Regions from separate parts of the Pararhizobium sp. genome, predicted to be linked through region 3. Evidence: riboswitches for the same ligand, from Rfam matches in the RefSeq annotation. Region 3 holds a riboswitch; each other region holds the start of a gene.
The links. Region 3 has a riboswitch for cobalamin ahead of metE (5-methyltetrahydropteroyltriglutamate--homocysteine S-methyltransferase). Riboswitches for the same ligand answer to the same signal wherever they lie in the genome.
Positions count from the first base shown of each region.

Region 1: another riboswitch for cobalamin. It lies ahead of ACQY8Q_RS17670 (aromatic ring-hydroxylating oxygenase subunit alpha); the one in region 3 lies ahead of metE (5-methyltetrahydropteroyltriglutamate--homocysteine S-methyltransferase).
Region 2: another riboswitch for cobalamin. It lies ahead of ACQY8Q_RS02820 (DUF1636 family protein); the one in region 3 lies ahead of metE (5-methyltetrahydropteroyltriglutamate--homocysteine S-methyltransferase).

Region 1 is NZ_CBDIHY010000003.1:2,498,480-2,503,305, forward strand. It holds gene ACQY8Q_RS17645 (FAD-binding oxidoreductase) at 1-484, opposite strand, end outside; gene ACQY8Q_RS17650 (L-threonylcarbamoyladenylate synthase) at 489-1,463, opposite strand; gene ACQY8Q_RS17655 (diguanylate cyclase domain-containing protein) at 1,702-2,763, shown strand; gene ACQY8Q_RS17660 (DUF6656 family protein) at 2,764-3,369, opposite strand; gene ACQY8Q_RS17665 (hypothetical protein) at 3,498-3,719, shown strand; cobalamin riboswitch at 3,723-3,921, shown strand; gene ACQY8Q_RS17670 (aromatic ring-hydroxylating oxygenase subunit alpha) at 4,045-4,826, shown strand, end outside.
Region 2 is NZ_CBDIHY010000002.1:274,876-279,701, forward strand. It holds gene ACQY8Q_RS02810 (ABC transporter substrate-binding protein) at 3-965, opposite strand; gene ACQY8Q_RS02815 (ABC transporter ATP-binding protein) at 982-1,776, opposite strand; gene ACQY8Q_RS02820 (DUF1636 family protein) at 1,801-2,208, opposite strand; cobalamin riboswitch at 2,318-2,532, opposite strand; gene ACQY8Q_RS02825 (hypothetical protein) at 2,821-3,114, opposite strand; gene rpsU (30S ribosomal protein S21) at 3,566-3,799, shown strand; gene ACQY8Q_RS02835 (helix-turn-helix domain-containing protein) at 4,289-4,669, shown strand.
Region 3 is NZ_CBDIHY010000001.1:201,438-206,263, reverse strand. It holds gene ACQY8Q_RS00905 (multidrug effflux MFS transporter) at 1-783, shown strand, start outside; gene ACQY8Q_RS00900 (DUF418 domain-containing protein) at 846-2,042, opposite strand; gene ACQY8Q_RS00895 (TetR/AcrR family transcriptional regulator) at 2,048-2,662, opposite strand; cobalamin riboswitch at 2,849-3,063, shown strand; partial or broken gene metE (5-methyltetrahydropteroyltriglutamate--homocysteine S-methyltransferase) at 3,172-4,826, shown strand, end outside.

The DNA.
Region 1 (4,826 bases), on a different contig from region 3:
CCAGCACGGCGGTGCCGCCGGCATTGGTCGAGAGATTGCCGCCAATCCGGCAGGAGCCCTCTGAGCCGAGCGACAGCGGAAACAGCCGGTCGTGCGCTTCCGCCGCCTTCTGGATATCGGCCAGAATGCAGCCGGCATCGGCGACGATGACATTGCCGACCGGATCGATATCGCGGATGCGGTTCAGCCGCTGCAGCGACAGGACGATATCGGCGGCCCCGGTGCGCGGGATCTGTCCCGCCACATGTCCGGTATTGCCACCCTGCGGCACGATTGCGACGCCGGTCTCGTTGGCAAGCTTGAGGATTTGCGAGACTTCTTCGACGCTGCCGGGCCTGAGCACCAGTGGCGCATCGCCCTTGTAGAGGCCGCGGGATTCGATGAGATAAGGCGCGATGTCGGCCTGATCTGTCAGCGCATTTGCGGCGCCAACAATGGCAGTGAAGCGGGCGATCAGATCGGTGGAGGGCAGGGCGTTGGTCATAGGGTCATTCCCGTGGGGCAGCAGCCCGTTCGATCCGGTCGAGGATTGCTTCGCCCAGACCCTCGTTGGGGATCGTGCCGAAGGCAATGGTTTTGGCGCCGGACGCATCGGCCTGTTTCATGAAGGCAAACAGATTGGCCGCGGCTTCCCGCAGGTTTGCTGACGGGCTGAGATCAAGGACGACGACGGCGTTCTCCTCGCCCGGCAAAGGCTTGCCGCCGAAGCGGATAAGCGCTTCACCGTCCTTGACGTCGGTAGCATTCAGCCGCACTGCCGCACCCGGCGCATAATGCGACGCCAGCATGCCCGGCGCTTCGATCACAGCGCCCGCCGTTTCCGGTCTTGCGACCTTCTTGCCGGTCAAGGCTTCAATATCGGCGATATCCAGGCCCCCTGGACGCAGCAGCCGGATTTCATCACCCTCGACCTTGATGATAGTCGATTCCAGCCCGATTTCGGCAGCACCTGCATCAAGGATCAATGCCAGCTTGTCGCCGAGATCGGCTTCGACATGGGCTGCACTGGTCGGGCTGATTTTGCCGGAGGTATTGGCGCTCGGTGCTGCCAGGGGCCTGCCAAAGCGCTTGATGACCTCTCGTGAAAAACCATCGGGCATGCGGATGCCAAGCGTATCGAGACCGGCGGAGGCCAGGGGATGCACGCTGCTTTCCGGTTTGATCGGCAGGATCAGCGTCAGCGGCCCCGGCCAGAAGGCCTCGGCCAGCTTTCGAGATAGGGGATCGATGGTGACGTGTGCCTCTACCATGGCAAAATCGGCGACATGGCAGATTAGCGGATTGAAGCGCGGGCGGCCCTTCATTTCATAGATGCGGCTGATCGCATCGGGATTGGTGGCGTCGGCCGCCAGCCCATAGACCGTCTCTGTCGGGATCGCGACCGGCAGGCCTTCACCGAGCGTTTCGCAGGCGACCGCCAAGGCGCGGTCCGGCTCGGTTCGTGTGTCTATGATCAGCGCCATCAAGCTTCCAAACGTCAATGCGCCCGTCTTTGAAAAGCCAGGCAGGCGCTCCGGGGTTTCCTTTACAGGGGGAAGCTGGACGTTGCCAAGCGCATTCGCTGGCGATCTGAAGAGTGGCATCACATGTGCCGCTTCGCGAAAGCCGGAATTAAGGTTTCCTAAAATGCGACAGGTCCGGTTAGCGGCAGAGAAAGCCAGCCATGTTAGCTGTCCGATCCTGCACTCAGCCGGAGCCCTTATGGCCAACAAGAAATCCATGCCGAACGACCTTGCCCTGCGGATCGCCACCGCCATGCACCAGATGGGCATCGATGCCATTCCGAGGAATTATGAACTTGTCTACGAGGCTTATGGCGGCGCCAATCCGGATCTGGTCCGCGAGTTCATCGCACTCGGCAAATACAAGTCGCAAACGGCGCTTGACGAACTTGGCCGCAAATATCTGCCGCATCATCACGAGGCGAGTGTGCTGGCGCGATCGACAACGATCGTGCGCGACGAGATGAGCAATTTCATGAACCTTCTGTCGCGGGAAAAGGACCAGCTTGATGATTATGGACGGTTGATCAGCGAGGCGACGAAAGCGCTGGTGGTGTCCGATGACGCAAGCCAGGCGGCGCTTGCCAATTCCATCCAGGCGCTGAAGCGGGCCACCGAACGGCAGGTGTCGCACAATGCCGAATTGGGAGAGAGCGTCATCGCGCAATCCACCGTCATCGCCGGTGTCCAGAAGGACCTTGCCGACTTCGAAGCGCGGAAATTCTCAGATACGGTCACCGGGCTTGCCAATCGCCGCGCCTTCAACAAGGCGCTCGCCAAGGTCTACGCCGATCCCGACCTGCCGCTTGCCTGCGGCATCGCCATTGCCGAACCCGATACCAGCCGGCGATTGTCCGGCGAACAGGCGGCCGCATTGGCGGAGCCGTTGGCCAAGCATATCGGCGGGATTATCCAGCAGGCGTTTCCGTCAAGCGAACTGGTCGCCCGTTTCGACGGCACCCGTTTCGGTTTTCTGGTTACCGCGGGCGAGGAGCGGGAGGTGGTGCGGCTTGTGGCGCTTTTGCGCTCGGCCTTGCGCGGCACGCATTTCAAACATCCGAAAACCGGCCGCGATCTCGGCTGCGTCACGCTTTCGGTCGGCATATGCATGTCGGATGATGCCAGCAACGCTTTCGATCTTGTCGGTACGGCGGAAAAGGCGCTCGGCAGGGCGCAGGGCAAGGGTGGAGACCAGACGATCGTTCATGGGGCCGAAAGCGAGCAGCCGCCCGGGCGCGACTGGCTGATCTACAAGCAGTGATCAGAGGCTGCCGATGATCTTGCGAAGCTGTTCGTTGCGGGCGCCAAGCAGAAGCACGTTCTTCAGTGCTTCCTTTGGGTCACGGGTGCGAAACAACAGCCCATTGTCGTGCACGGCGCGATTGACAGTCAGCTTGCCTGCCTCGGCATCCATCTCGGTTGCGACGGCAAAATACATCCGCGAATAACCGAGTTTGATCTTCTCGAAAAAGTGCTGGTCGTCGCCGATGTCGGAGAAGAAGTTGGCAATGTAGAACGACCAGCGGACGTCCTCGAACTTGGCGAATTTCGTCCGCGCTGCGGTGACGTGGCAGTAGCCGAGATGCGGGCTATCGGCGAGCGTGCGGTGAAACAGCAGTTTCGGGAAACGGATCGAGCGGTGGAAGCCGTTGATCCGGTCATGCGTCACGGTCCCGGCCGCTTCAAGCTTCTTGCCGGTGCGGGTGGCGACCTCCTGGTGGGTCAGATAGCGCTTTTCAGCGGCACTCCATTCCTGCTGGTGCCGGTTGATCCGCCCGGTGCGCAGGAATTCGGTATAGATCGCGGCCTTCGCCGCCGGAACCGGCTTCTTGACTGCGGCGGCATCGAAATATCTCAAGTTTGACATCGGCCTGTACCAAAATGCGCAGAATGCGGACGAAGCACTCCGGGGCGTAATCGCTCGTGAGATGACGCTAACGTGTTATGGTTAATGCAGTCTTGCCAAGCTTAAACCTTTTGCCGCGAAATATGCGCATGACTGCGCCAGTATTGGCGCTGTTCGATGTCGCAAAGAGGCCGCATTGCAGCCGATTGCCGAAGCGTTGCGCGGAAAACCGGGCTTTTGCTGAAAATTCAGAAGATCACGTTGTTTATGCTTATAAAATAGCCAGATGGACTGTGGTCTCAAGCAATATGTTGCGTGTCGTCTTTCTGGAATCGGATGTCGTTAATTGGCGGCTGTTTTTCCGGGCGTGAGGATTAGATGAAGACACTCAAGGTGCCGTCTTTATAGGGAAGGGCGGAGAATTGGGAAGCCGGTCGAAATCCGGCGCTGCCCCCGCAACGGTGGTGGAGCGAAACCTCGGCAAAAGGCCACTGGAGAAATCCGGGAAGGCGCCGGGATCGTCCGCAAGGACAGCTCCAGAGCCCGGAAACCAGCCTTGTGATGAAATTGATATCTGGGTTGCGGCGGGCAGCCGGAAGGAGAACCACTGTAACCACGCGCTCTCCCGGCGCGCCGGCGGTTCCTTTCCTGTATGCTGCAACTTTCAAAAAAGTTGGCGAGCACAAGGAAATGACCATGGATCTCCGCAGTGAAGTCCTCCGCACATTGAAGAACCGGCGCGATACACACAGCCTTGAACAGGCCTTCTACACCGATCCCGATCTCTACAGGCTCGATATGGAGGAGATCTGGTACAAGGACTGGCTGTTCATCGGCCATGACTGCGAAATCCCGAAATCCGGCAATTATTTCACCGTCCAGGTCGGCGAATATCCGGTCGTCATCGTCCGTGACCGCACCGGTACTGTGCGGGCGCTGCACAATTCCTGCCGCCATCGCGGTTCGCGCGTCTGCGCCGGTGCCAAGGGCTCGTCTGCCAAGCTCGTCTGTCCCTATCACCAGTGGACCTATGAGCTGGATGGCAAGCTGCTGTTCGCCCGCCAGATGGGCGAGGACTTCGACAAGAACCAGCATGGTCTGAAACCGATCCACTGCGAAACCATCGGCGGCTATATCTTTATCTGCCTCGCGGAAGAGGCGATGGATTTCCAGCCCGTGCGCGACATGGTGTCGTCCTATGTGACGCCCCACAATCTGAAAGACACCAAGGTCGCGTTTGAAAGCACGATCATCGAGAAGGGCAACTGGAAACTCGTCTGGGAAAACAACCGCGAGTGCTACCACTGCGCCGCAAACCACCCCGAACTTTGCCGCACCTATCCGGAAGCCCCAACAGCAACCGGCGTGCAGGGTGCCAAGGACGATCCGGTCATCGCCGCCCATTGGGCACATTGCGAAGCCTCAGGCCTGCCGAGCGAGTTCAAGATCGATCACAAAGGCCAGTTCCGCGTCGCCCG
Region 2 (4,826 bases), on a different contig from region 3:
TGCTACATGTTGCGTGGATGAAATGCGTCGGCTAGGCGGCTGATCGCGTCGATGCTGCGTGGGCCGGGTGTGGCTTCGACATAGTCGAGCACCACAAAACGATCGTTCTTGATGGCGTCGAGGCTTCTGAAGGCGGGATTTTCCTTCATGAAGGCGATCTTCTGCTCGGCGGTCACGTCGCCATAATTCACGATGACAATCACCTGCGGATTGCGCTCGATCACCGGCTCCCAGGATACTTCGACCCAGCTTTTCTCGACATCTTCCATGATGTTGGCGCCGCCGGCGGCCTCGATCATTGCGGTTGGAATACCGAAACGTCCAGATGTAAATGGCTTCTCGGTGCCCGAATCATAGACAAAGACGCGAACGGGCTGCTTGACCTCGCCGATCCGGCCTTTGACGTCGGCAAGCCCTTTTTCGTAACCTGCGACGAGTGCCTTTGCTTTGTCATCGACGCCGAAGATTGCGCCGAGGTTGAGAATATCGACAAACATGTCGTTCATCGTTGGTTTGGCTTTGGCCATGACGTGAATGCAGGATTCCGTCAGTTCGTAGACCTTGATCTTGAAGGGATCGAGTGTTTCTGGTGTCACCTCGCCGCCGACCTTCATGCCGTAGTTCCAGCCGGCGAAAAAGAAGTCGGCGTCGGCATTGAGCAGGACCTCCTTGGTCGGATATTTCTCCGACAGTTCGGGGAGTTCCTTGACCCCGTCGCGCAGCTTTTCATCCAGCGTCTTCCAGCCGGAAACGCCGGTATAGCCGACCATGTGGTCCTGCAGCTGCAAGGCCAGCATCATTTCAGTCAGATTGACGTCGTTGGAAATTGCCCGTTTTGGCGCGGCATCGAAGGTAACCTCTCGGTTGCAGCTCTTCACGGTGACCGGGTATGCAAACGCCGGCATGGCGATGAAGGCCGTGGCAAGGAAACCCGCAGCGGAGGCGAACAGGCGGAAAGAGGGCATGGTTGGTCCTTTCGGTTCAGGCGGTCTTGAGGGAAAATGAAAAGCGCGCGGCGGCGTTGCCCTGTCCCGGATGGGCAAGGGCGGTGACGCCAAAGGTGGTCGAAATCGCGTGGGGTGTCAGCACGTCGTGCGGCAGGCCGAAGCCGACCATCCGGCCGTCGCGCATCAGCGCCACATGGGTGGCAAACGTACTGGCCAGATTGATATCATGCAGGCTGGTGACGATGGTCAGCTTCAGCCCCGCGAGCAGATGAAGAATCTCCAGCTGGTGGCGGATATCGAGATGGTTGGTCGGCTCATCAAGGATGATGATGTCCGGTTGCTGCGCCAGCGCCCGGGCGACCAGCACACGCTGCTTTTCACCGCCAGACAGCGTCGTGAACTGACGATTGGCCATGGCGGCGAGATCCAGATGTTCCAGGCAATGTCTGACCTGGGCACGGTCCTCGTCCGTCCAGCCTGTCAGTCCCTGGCGCCTCGGAATGCGGCCCATCATCACCACATCAAGTACGGTGAAAGGGAAGTCTGCCGGCATTTCCTGCAGCACGACGGCGACACGGCGAGCCACAGCCCGGGCGGAAAGCGTGCGAATGTCCTCGCCATCGATTTCGATGCGACCCGCCACAGGGGCCACGCCCCGATAAAGGCAGCGCAACAGCGACGTCTTGCCGGCACCGTTCGGCCCGACGATGGCGAGCCGGTTGCCAGCTTCCAGTGAGAAGCTGACATCGCGAACGAGCAGCAGATTGGCTCTTGGTCCCCAGCTAAGGCCCAGAACGTTGAGGCTTGCGCCCCTGCCATCACAGCTCATGGGTTATCTCCCGCAACCACAGTCTCATTGGATGCGCTCTCCGGGATGTTCCGAGATAAGGAAAGCCGCCGGGATGCGGGCAATGGTCTTGCCGCCGAGACCGCGGGGGCGTTCGGCCTCGCGCGTCAAGCCATCCGGCCGTTCGGCATAGATGGCGGCAAAATCCACCAGTGCGCCGATATCCGTGTCCGGCGCGATGTCGCCAAACAGATAGGTCGCCTTGCCGCTGGCCTGGAATGCGATCGTGCACGGACGTTGGCAACCGGCCATACAGACGGTGCCCTCGACCGAAAAATCAGAGCCGCTGGCAACGCCCATGCGCGACAGGCTGTCGTTCAGGCGGGCGAGCAGTGCCAGTCCCGGGCGGCACGCGGTTCCAGTGATCCGGCAATCGGTGCAGACGGTTATGATGTGCTGTGGATGATGCGCCATGTTTTATCCCCGGAGGCGACGTCCGGAGTCCACATGGCGACAAAGTGCAGGCGCGCAAGAGCGCAGCTTTCAGGCCAGATTTTTTCCATCGGAACACCCCGTCCGTTGCAGTTGATCATCGATGATGGCAGGTCTCCTGGCTCGCGGGTCAGTGCGCATCCACCCCTTCCCGGCTTTTGGCCAGTGGGATGTTGTGAATGCACTCTCCGCTTACAGTTGCGGGGGCAGCCACGGTTTTGGCCCTTGATGGGTCGTCCTCACCGTGTTCCCTTTTCAGCCGCTCCAGGGTCACCTGGAAGCAGCACCATCAGAACGACATCTCGCACGATTCCACCAACCAGACAACGCCGGATTCCGCTCTTTCAATATCTTCATCACGGCTGTTATGTTATTTAATTACGCACTCTGCGTCAAGCGCCATTGTGGCGACCGTACAGCCTGTCGGATGTTGTTTGTGACGCAACGCAATCTGGAACCGTCCCGAGTTCCGGCCGGCGGCGTACCTCATTGAGCAGGAGCATTTCCAGCGGCGTACCTTCAAGAAAACAGCCGGGGAATGAAAGTGGCGTTGAGTAGGCGTTACCTCAGCAAATGGTCGGTCACCCGGACGTCTCAACCGTGTCCCGTGTTCTCATCGAGTAGATTTTGCGCCAATTCGCTGATGGCCACTTCCGCTTCCTCCAGCGTCCAGCCGACGCTTTCAGCGCGCTTTGCCAATGCCATCAAGGTTGATGAAAGCTTGCCGGCGGCTGCGTCCAGAACCTCACCCGAATGCAACTCCGCGAGAGTCAGGAAGGATTGCTCAAGCGCCTCCTGGCAGCCGATATCGCGATCTCGGTATGGTCCATTCTGTCTGGGTCTGTTTAACACTTGCATTTTGTTCCCACGGTTTTGGTCCGCATTCACTGCTTTTCCGAGCTATGTCAAACATTGGTGAACCCGATCTTAAGCCCTCTCGCCCGAATGATCCTCAATATTCTGGAAGCCAGCTTTGCTTTCTACAGGAGCGGGCGCCCGGCGGGGTGTCGCTGAAGCAATATCATGTTCCTGCGGTAACCGGCGGATCACGAGGTTGAGCAGAATCAGGCTCCATTATTTGTGTTGGGGCATCCAATGAGGTTTCCAAATCTCGCCGGTCACCGCAGCTTTGGCTGAGGGGTGTTGCGGCTTGTTTTTCAGCGCTCCCGATGGAAAACCACCCAATTGATCAAGGGTATTCCTGCTAAAGTTTGGGGGGCTACGCAAAAGACTAGGCTAATTATGTGAGAAAATTTGCCCCGCGCTCTGGATTTGGTTCGTAAATTGCTCTACTGCCCCTGCCATCTCTTTAGTGAACATCAGACTTTGAAAGATTCACATGCAAGTATTGGTTCGTGATAACAACGTCGATCAGGCACTCCGGGTGCTGAAGAAGAAGCTTCAGCGCGAAGGCGTCTTCCGTGAAATGCGTATGCGGGAAGCATACGAGAAGCCGTCCGTCAAAAAGGCGCGTCAGAAGGCAGAAGCTATCAGCCGTCAGCGCAAGAATGCGCGCAAGCAGCTTCAGCGCGAAGGCCTTCTGCCCGCACCGAAGAAGAAGCCAACCCGCTAATAGCGGCGGCTTCTGACGAGATTCGGGCTTTTTAGTCCAAGGCGCGTCCGGTATCCGGTCGCGCCTCGTTTCGTTTTTTCTCGATAAGTAGATTTGGGCGACTCGGCCACCGTCGGCAGCGACGGTACGGCGCTGTGGAAGCTATATCCCGCCGATCGCACCGGTACGTGCAGCGCTTTCCGGCGCTCGAACGGTCCAGTCAATAACTGCTGCTACGCTCGTGCCATCGCACTCGCCAAAAGCCCTGGTTCTGCGCATCCCTATTTTCGGCGCCGCCGATGCCTCGCCGTCCCGGCTTCTTTGGCGTTCCCATTTAGCGTTGATGCTCTCCATGTGGGACGCATCCCCTCTCGCGGGAAACAAATGTGATTCCCTGCCGGATGTAGCCGAGTTGAACCGTTCAGTGAATTTCCGCTGTATAAAGGAAATATTTCCTACACGTTTAAGTTTCATTCATATCTACTTCTGATTGATTCCAGGGGTAGATCGATGCACCAGCCTAAAATTGACAGAGCGCGTGGCGATCGGCTCAAACAGGCTATGACAGCAAGCGGCCATCGCAAGGCGACAGCGCTTGCGGCCGAGCTTTCCATTTCCCCGGCGGCGATCACCAAGTGGACGCAGGGGCACGCCATGTCCGTGGATCACGCACGCAATCTTGCCGCCCTGCTCAATGTCTCACTCGACTGGTTACTGATGGGGCGGAACGGGCCGGACTGGCTGCGGCCAGGTCAGTTGAGCGAGCTTGAAATCGACCTTATCGGAAAGCTGCGGGAGCGCCCCACGCGGATTACCAAACTGCTGATCGGGCTGACCACCGAGATGCCAAAAGTGCCGCTACCCGAGCAACCAAAACGCGTTCAACCGTAGGTCAAAACGGCCTGGCTATTTTACCCACGGTAAACAGCTTTAGATAGTAAACACAAAGAGGATATCGCAATAGTTTCATCGGGGAATGCAACTGATGGGTGCGTATCGCGCGATGCCATAGGCAGCTGACAGAGGTGAAATTGCCCCCTTACAGACC
Region 3 (4,826 bases):
GTGTTCAGCATCTCGCCGATCCTAGCACCGCTGACCGGCAGCGCCGTCATCGAGTTCTACGGCTGGCGCGGCGTGTTCTGGGCCGTGATGATCGCCGCCTTCATCGGCCTCATCCTGCTGGCAACGCAGCTGCAGGAAACCCGTCCCAAAGAACATCGCGCCGAAAGCGGTCTGCGCAGCGCCATGGCGGCTTACGGCCTGCTGCTCAGGGACAAGAATTTTCTGACGCTGACCTTCATCGGTGGCCTCGGTATTTCCAGTTTCCTTGTCTATCTCGCCAACTCGCCTTTCGTGCTGATCGATTATTACGGGCTGACGCCGACGCAATACAGCTTCGCCTTCTCCATCAATGCCGTGTCGTTCTTCGCGGTGTCGCAGGCGACCGGCTGGTTCGGCGAGCGGTTTGGGCTTGTCCGCGTCATGCGCATCGCGGTGACGGCTTTTGCCTTGACCATGGCGGCGATGGCGATCGTCATGAGCCTCGGCTTCAATCAGCTTCCGGTGATGGCCGCGTTCCTGTTCGTCGGTTACGGCTTCCTCGGCCTCGTCATTCCGACCAGTGCTGTGCTGGCGTTGGAAGATCATGGTGAGATCGCTGGCACAGCATCGTCGCTGATGGGAACGCTGCATTTTGTCACCGCAGCCGTCGCCATGGTCATCGCATCGGTGTTCTTCGATGGCACCGCCGTGCCGATGGCGATGGGCATCGCGCTCTGCGCCGTTGGTGCATTGCTGCTCACCCAGGCCACCATCGGCCGCCGCGCGGTTGCCGCTGCCGAGTAAGCGGCCGGTCGCAGGGATACGCAACAACAAAGGCCCGGGGCGATACTCCGGGCCTTTGTTGTTCAGACAGCTTTGGTTCTCCGCCATTTCGGCCAAGCGGCGATAGTGATGGCACGCAGCCCCCATTCCAGCGGGCCATAGGCGAAACGCGCCATCCACCAACGGCTGAGCATCAACTGCAGCACGAAGATCGCCGCAGCCGCAAGCAGGCCGGCCAGCGGCGACCATTGCCCCATCAGCCTGAAGCCGTAAGCGTGGAACAGGACTGCGCAGATCAGGGATTGCAGCAGATAGTTGGACAGAGTCATGCGGCCCGCTGGCGCCAGCGCTGCCGCCAATGGCCGACCGGCTTTGTGCTGGAACAGCATCATCATACCGGCGAGGTAAGCTGCGGTCAGAAAGGGCCCAAGCAGAATACCGAGCGCCAGCCCCAGCACATCCCAACCGGTGCCAACCAGATAGACGGCGCCATAAGCATAGAGCGCCGAAGCCGGAAGGCCGACGAGCAGGCCGATCCGCAGCATTCGGGCGTAAAACGGTGCGTAGGTTTTGAAATCGGCCAGCATGCGTCTTTTGCCCGCTGCCATGCCGGCCAGGAACATGGCGAAGGCACACGGTGCCTGCATGGCGCCGGTGACCAGCCAGATTTCGCTGAGATCGCGCAGATGTTGCGCAATCACGGTGCCCGGCGTCTCGCGATAGGCTGCCATGATCCTGGTGGCGTCACTCAGCGACGTCGAGAAATCGACGGCGGATGGCAGCAATATTTGCATAAGGCCGAGGCAAGCCCAAAGCAGCGCCGTGGCGATGATCAGCACTTTGGCGAGCCTGAGTATCTTTGCCTCCGGCGCTTGCCGGAAGGCAAGAAGCAGGGCGCCAAGCACCGCATAGGTCGTCAGGATATCGCCGTGGAAAAGCAGCACGGCATGCAGAAGACCGATCACCCAAAGAGCGGCCTGGCGCCGCAGAATGCGTGGCAGAAACGCCGCTCCGGACTTCTCGGCCGACTGCATCTGCAGGGTGAAGCTGTAGCCGAACAGGAACGAGAACAGCAGGTAGAATTTCATTTCGAACAGAAAGGCGATGAGGAAGCGGACCGCCATATCCAGTTCCGACGTGAAGAATGGGTCAACCACCGAAGCACCGTAAAAAGGAGACAGGAAGGCGCAGATATTGACGATCAGGATGCCGAACAGGGCGAAACCGCGCACGGAATCGACGTCGAGGATGCGCTCCTCGGAGATTGTTTGATGGAGCATGACGGTCAAATCGCTCCGGTATTCAGGCCGTGGCGCAGGAAACGGTCGAGCAGCGTGTGCATCATCTGCTTGTTCTGCAGCGGCCGGAAGTCCGGATCGACGGCAATCCGGCTGAAGATGCCGTCGATCAACGCAGCGATCCAGACGGTCGCGCCTGGGACGTCAAGCGCCTGGTCGATCTGGCCGCGTTTTGCGGCCTCTCGCAGCAAAACTTGAAGTGCTTCACGCAGGATCTTGTCGTTACGCTCAACGCGGCTGCGGATTTCTCCCTCACGCGTGGCTTCTGCGGCAATTTCGAGCATCAGGCTTGCGAAGGCCGGATCGGCAGCGAGATCGAGCACCATGTCCATGAAGGCGACAAGGGCTGCATAGAGATCGCTCTGCTGATCGATCTCTTCGAAACAGGCGGCCAGCGCGACACCTTCCTGATCGACGATGGCGATGATGATCGCCTGCTTGTTTGGAAAATAGTGAAAGAGATTGCCGGGGCTCATCCCGGCGGCAGCGCAAATTTCCGCGGTGCTGGTGCCGTGAAACCCCTTCTGGGCGAAGCAGGCTGTTGCCGCATCAATGATTGTCTTGCGGCGTTCAGTATATTTTTCAGGATCGATTTTGCGCATCAGAACTGCTCACTAATTATTAGACTGATTACTCTATCTATTAATTGTGCGAGAATGTCAATCGCTACCAGCGGGTCCGGGTGGGTAGGCGAGCGCCGTGCGAGGGGTGCGGGTTTTAAAGGCGCGAGAATTCAATTAAAGACATAAGCATTCCTTTATGTCTCTTGACTGAGCTTCCTGCTTGACGCATGGTAATGAGATCGTGGTTCTCCGGAGTTCGCATCCGGAGCTAAGAGGGAATTCGGTGCGATACTGCAAGGTGTCCATGCCGGAGCTGCCCCCGCAACTGTAAGCGGCGAGTTTCTGTCTACCTAAAGTCACTGGGACGCGAATGCCCTGGGAAGACCGGACAGCGACGATGACCCGCAAGCCAGGAGACCTGCCGCGATAGATAACGTCCACGGGCGGGGTGTCCCGGTGTGCCGCTTTGCGAAACGGCAGCCCATGTCTACCGTTCGACACGCAACGCGTCCGCCAGTGCCTTGCCCTTAACAATCGGGGTAAGGAAAATGACCATCACCACAGCAAACCTGGGATTTCCCAGGATCGGGGCCAGGCGCGAACTGAAGTTTGCGCTGGAAAGCTATTGGGCCGGCAAATCGGGCGCAGAAGATCTGCTCACCACTGCCAAGGGCCTCAGGGCAAAAAACTGGAACCTCCAGAAAGACAAGGGGATCGCTGTCATCCCCTCCAACGATTTTTCGCTTTATGACCATGTTCTCGACACCGCCGTCATGGTCGGCGCCATTCCGGCGGCCTATGGCTGGACGGGCGGTCCGGTCGATCTCGACACCTATTTTGCCATGGCACGCGGTAGCGAGAGTGGCGGACACGCAAGCTGCGGTCATGCCGAACACAGTCACGGTGTTCCCGCCCTTGAGATGACCAAGTGGTTCGATACCAACTATCACTACATGGTGCCGGAATTCACCGTTGATCAGGCGTTCGAACTGACCCACAACCGGCCGCTCGAAGCCTTTCTTGAGGCAAAGGCGCTGGGTATTCACACCCGTCCGGTTATTCTCGGGCCGCTGACATTCCTCAAACTCGGCAAGGCGGCGCAGGACGGCGTGTCCCCGGTCAGCCTGCTCGACCGGTTGCTGCCGGTCTATGCCAAGCTGCTCAATGAACTGGCGGAAGCCGCTGTCGATTGGGTGCAGATCGATGAGCCTTGCCTCGTGCTCGACCTTTCCGATGCCGAGCGTGCCGCTTTCGCGCATGCCTATCAGACGCTTCGCCACGCGGCCCCCGGCCTCAAGGTGATGCTGGCAACCTATTTTGGCGCGATCGGTGACAATCTTGAGACAGCGCTGAAACTGCCGGTCGCTGGTCTGCATGTCGATCTGGTGCGGGCGCCGCAACAGGCCGCCGTGCTGATCGACAAGGCGCCGGCGGATCTGATCCTGTCGCTTGGTGTCATCGATGGACGCAATGTCTGGCGCGCGGATCTCGCCGGCCTGTTCAAGCGCATCCAGCCGCTGATCGAGGCGCATGGACACGGCAAGGTGCAGCTGGCACCTTCCTCGTCTCTTCTGCATGTGCCGATCGACCTTGCCCTTGAAACGGCGCTCGATCCGGAACTGGTTTCCTTGGCTCGCCTTCGCGACCCAGAAACTCGATGAACTTGCCGTGCTGGCAAAGGCATTCGATGCGGGTAGCGCCCAGGCCGCCCAGGTCTTCGCAACCTCGATTGCGGCAGCGAATGCGCGTCTGACCTCGGTCAAGGTGCATGATCCGCTGGTCGCAGGCCGCCTGAAGCAGGTTGATGCCGGCATGCTGAAGCGCACGTCGCCCTTTGCGAAACGGCAGAAGCTACAGCAGCAGAGACTACGTCTGCCTTTGTTTCCGACGACGACGATCGGTTCGTTTCCACAGACGGCGGACGTGCGCAAGGCCCGCTCAAAGCATTCAAAGGGCGAGCTCTCTTATGTGGATTACCAGGCCTTTCTCGAGCGCGAGACTGAGCAGGCGATCCGCTGGCAGGAAGAGATTGGCATCGACGTGCTCGTGCACGGCGAGTTCGAGCGCAACGACATGGTGCAGTATTTCGGTGAACAGCTTTCCGGCTTTGCCTTTACCCAGCACGCCTGGGTGCAGAGCTACGGTTCGCGCTATGTCCGGCCGCCGATCATCTACGGCGATGTTTCACGCCCGAACCCGATGA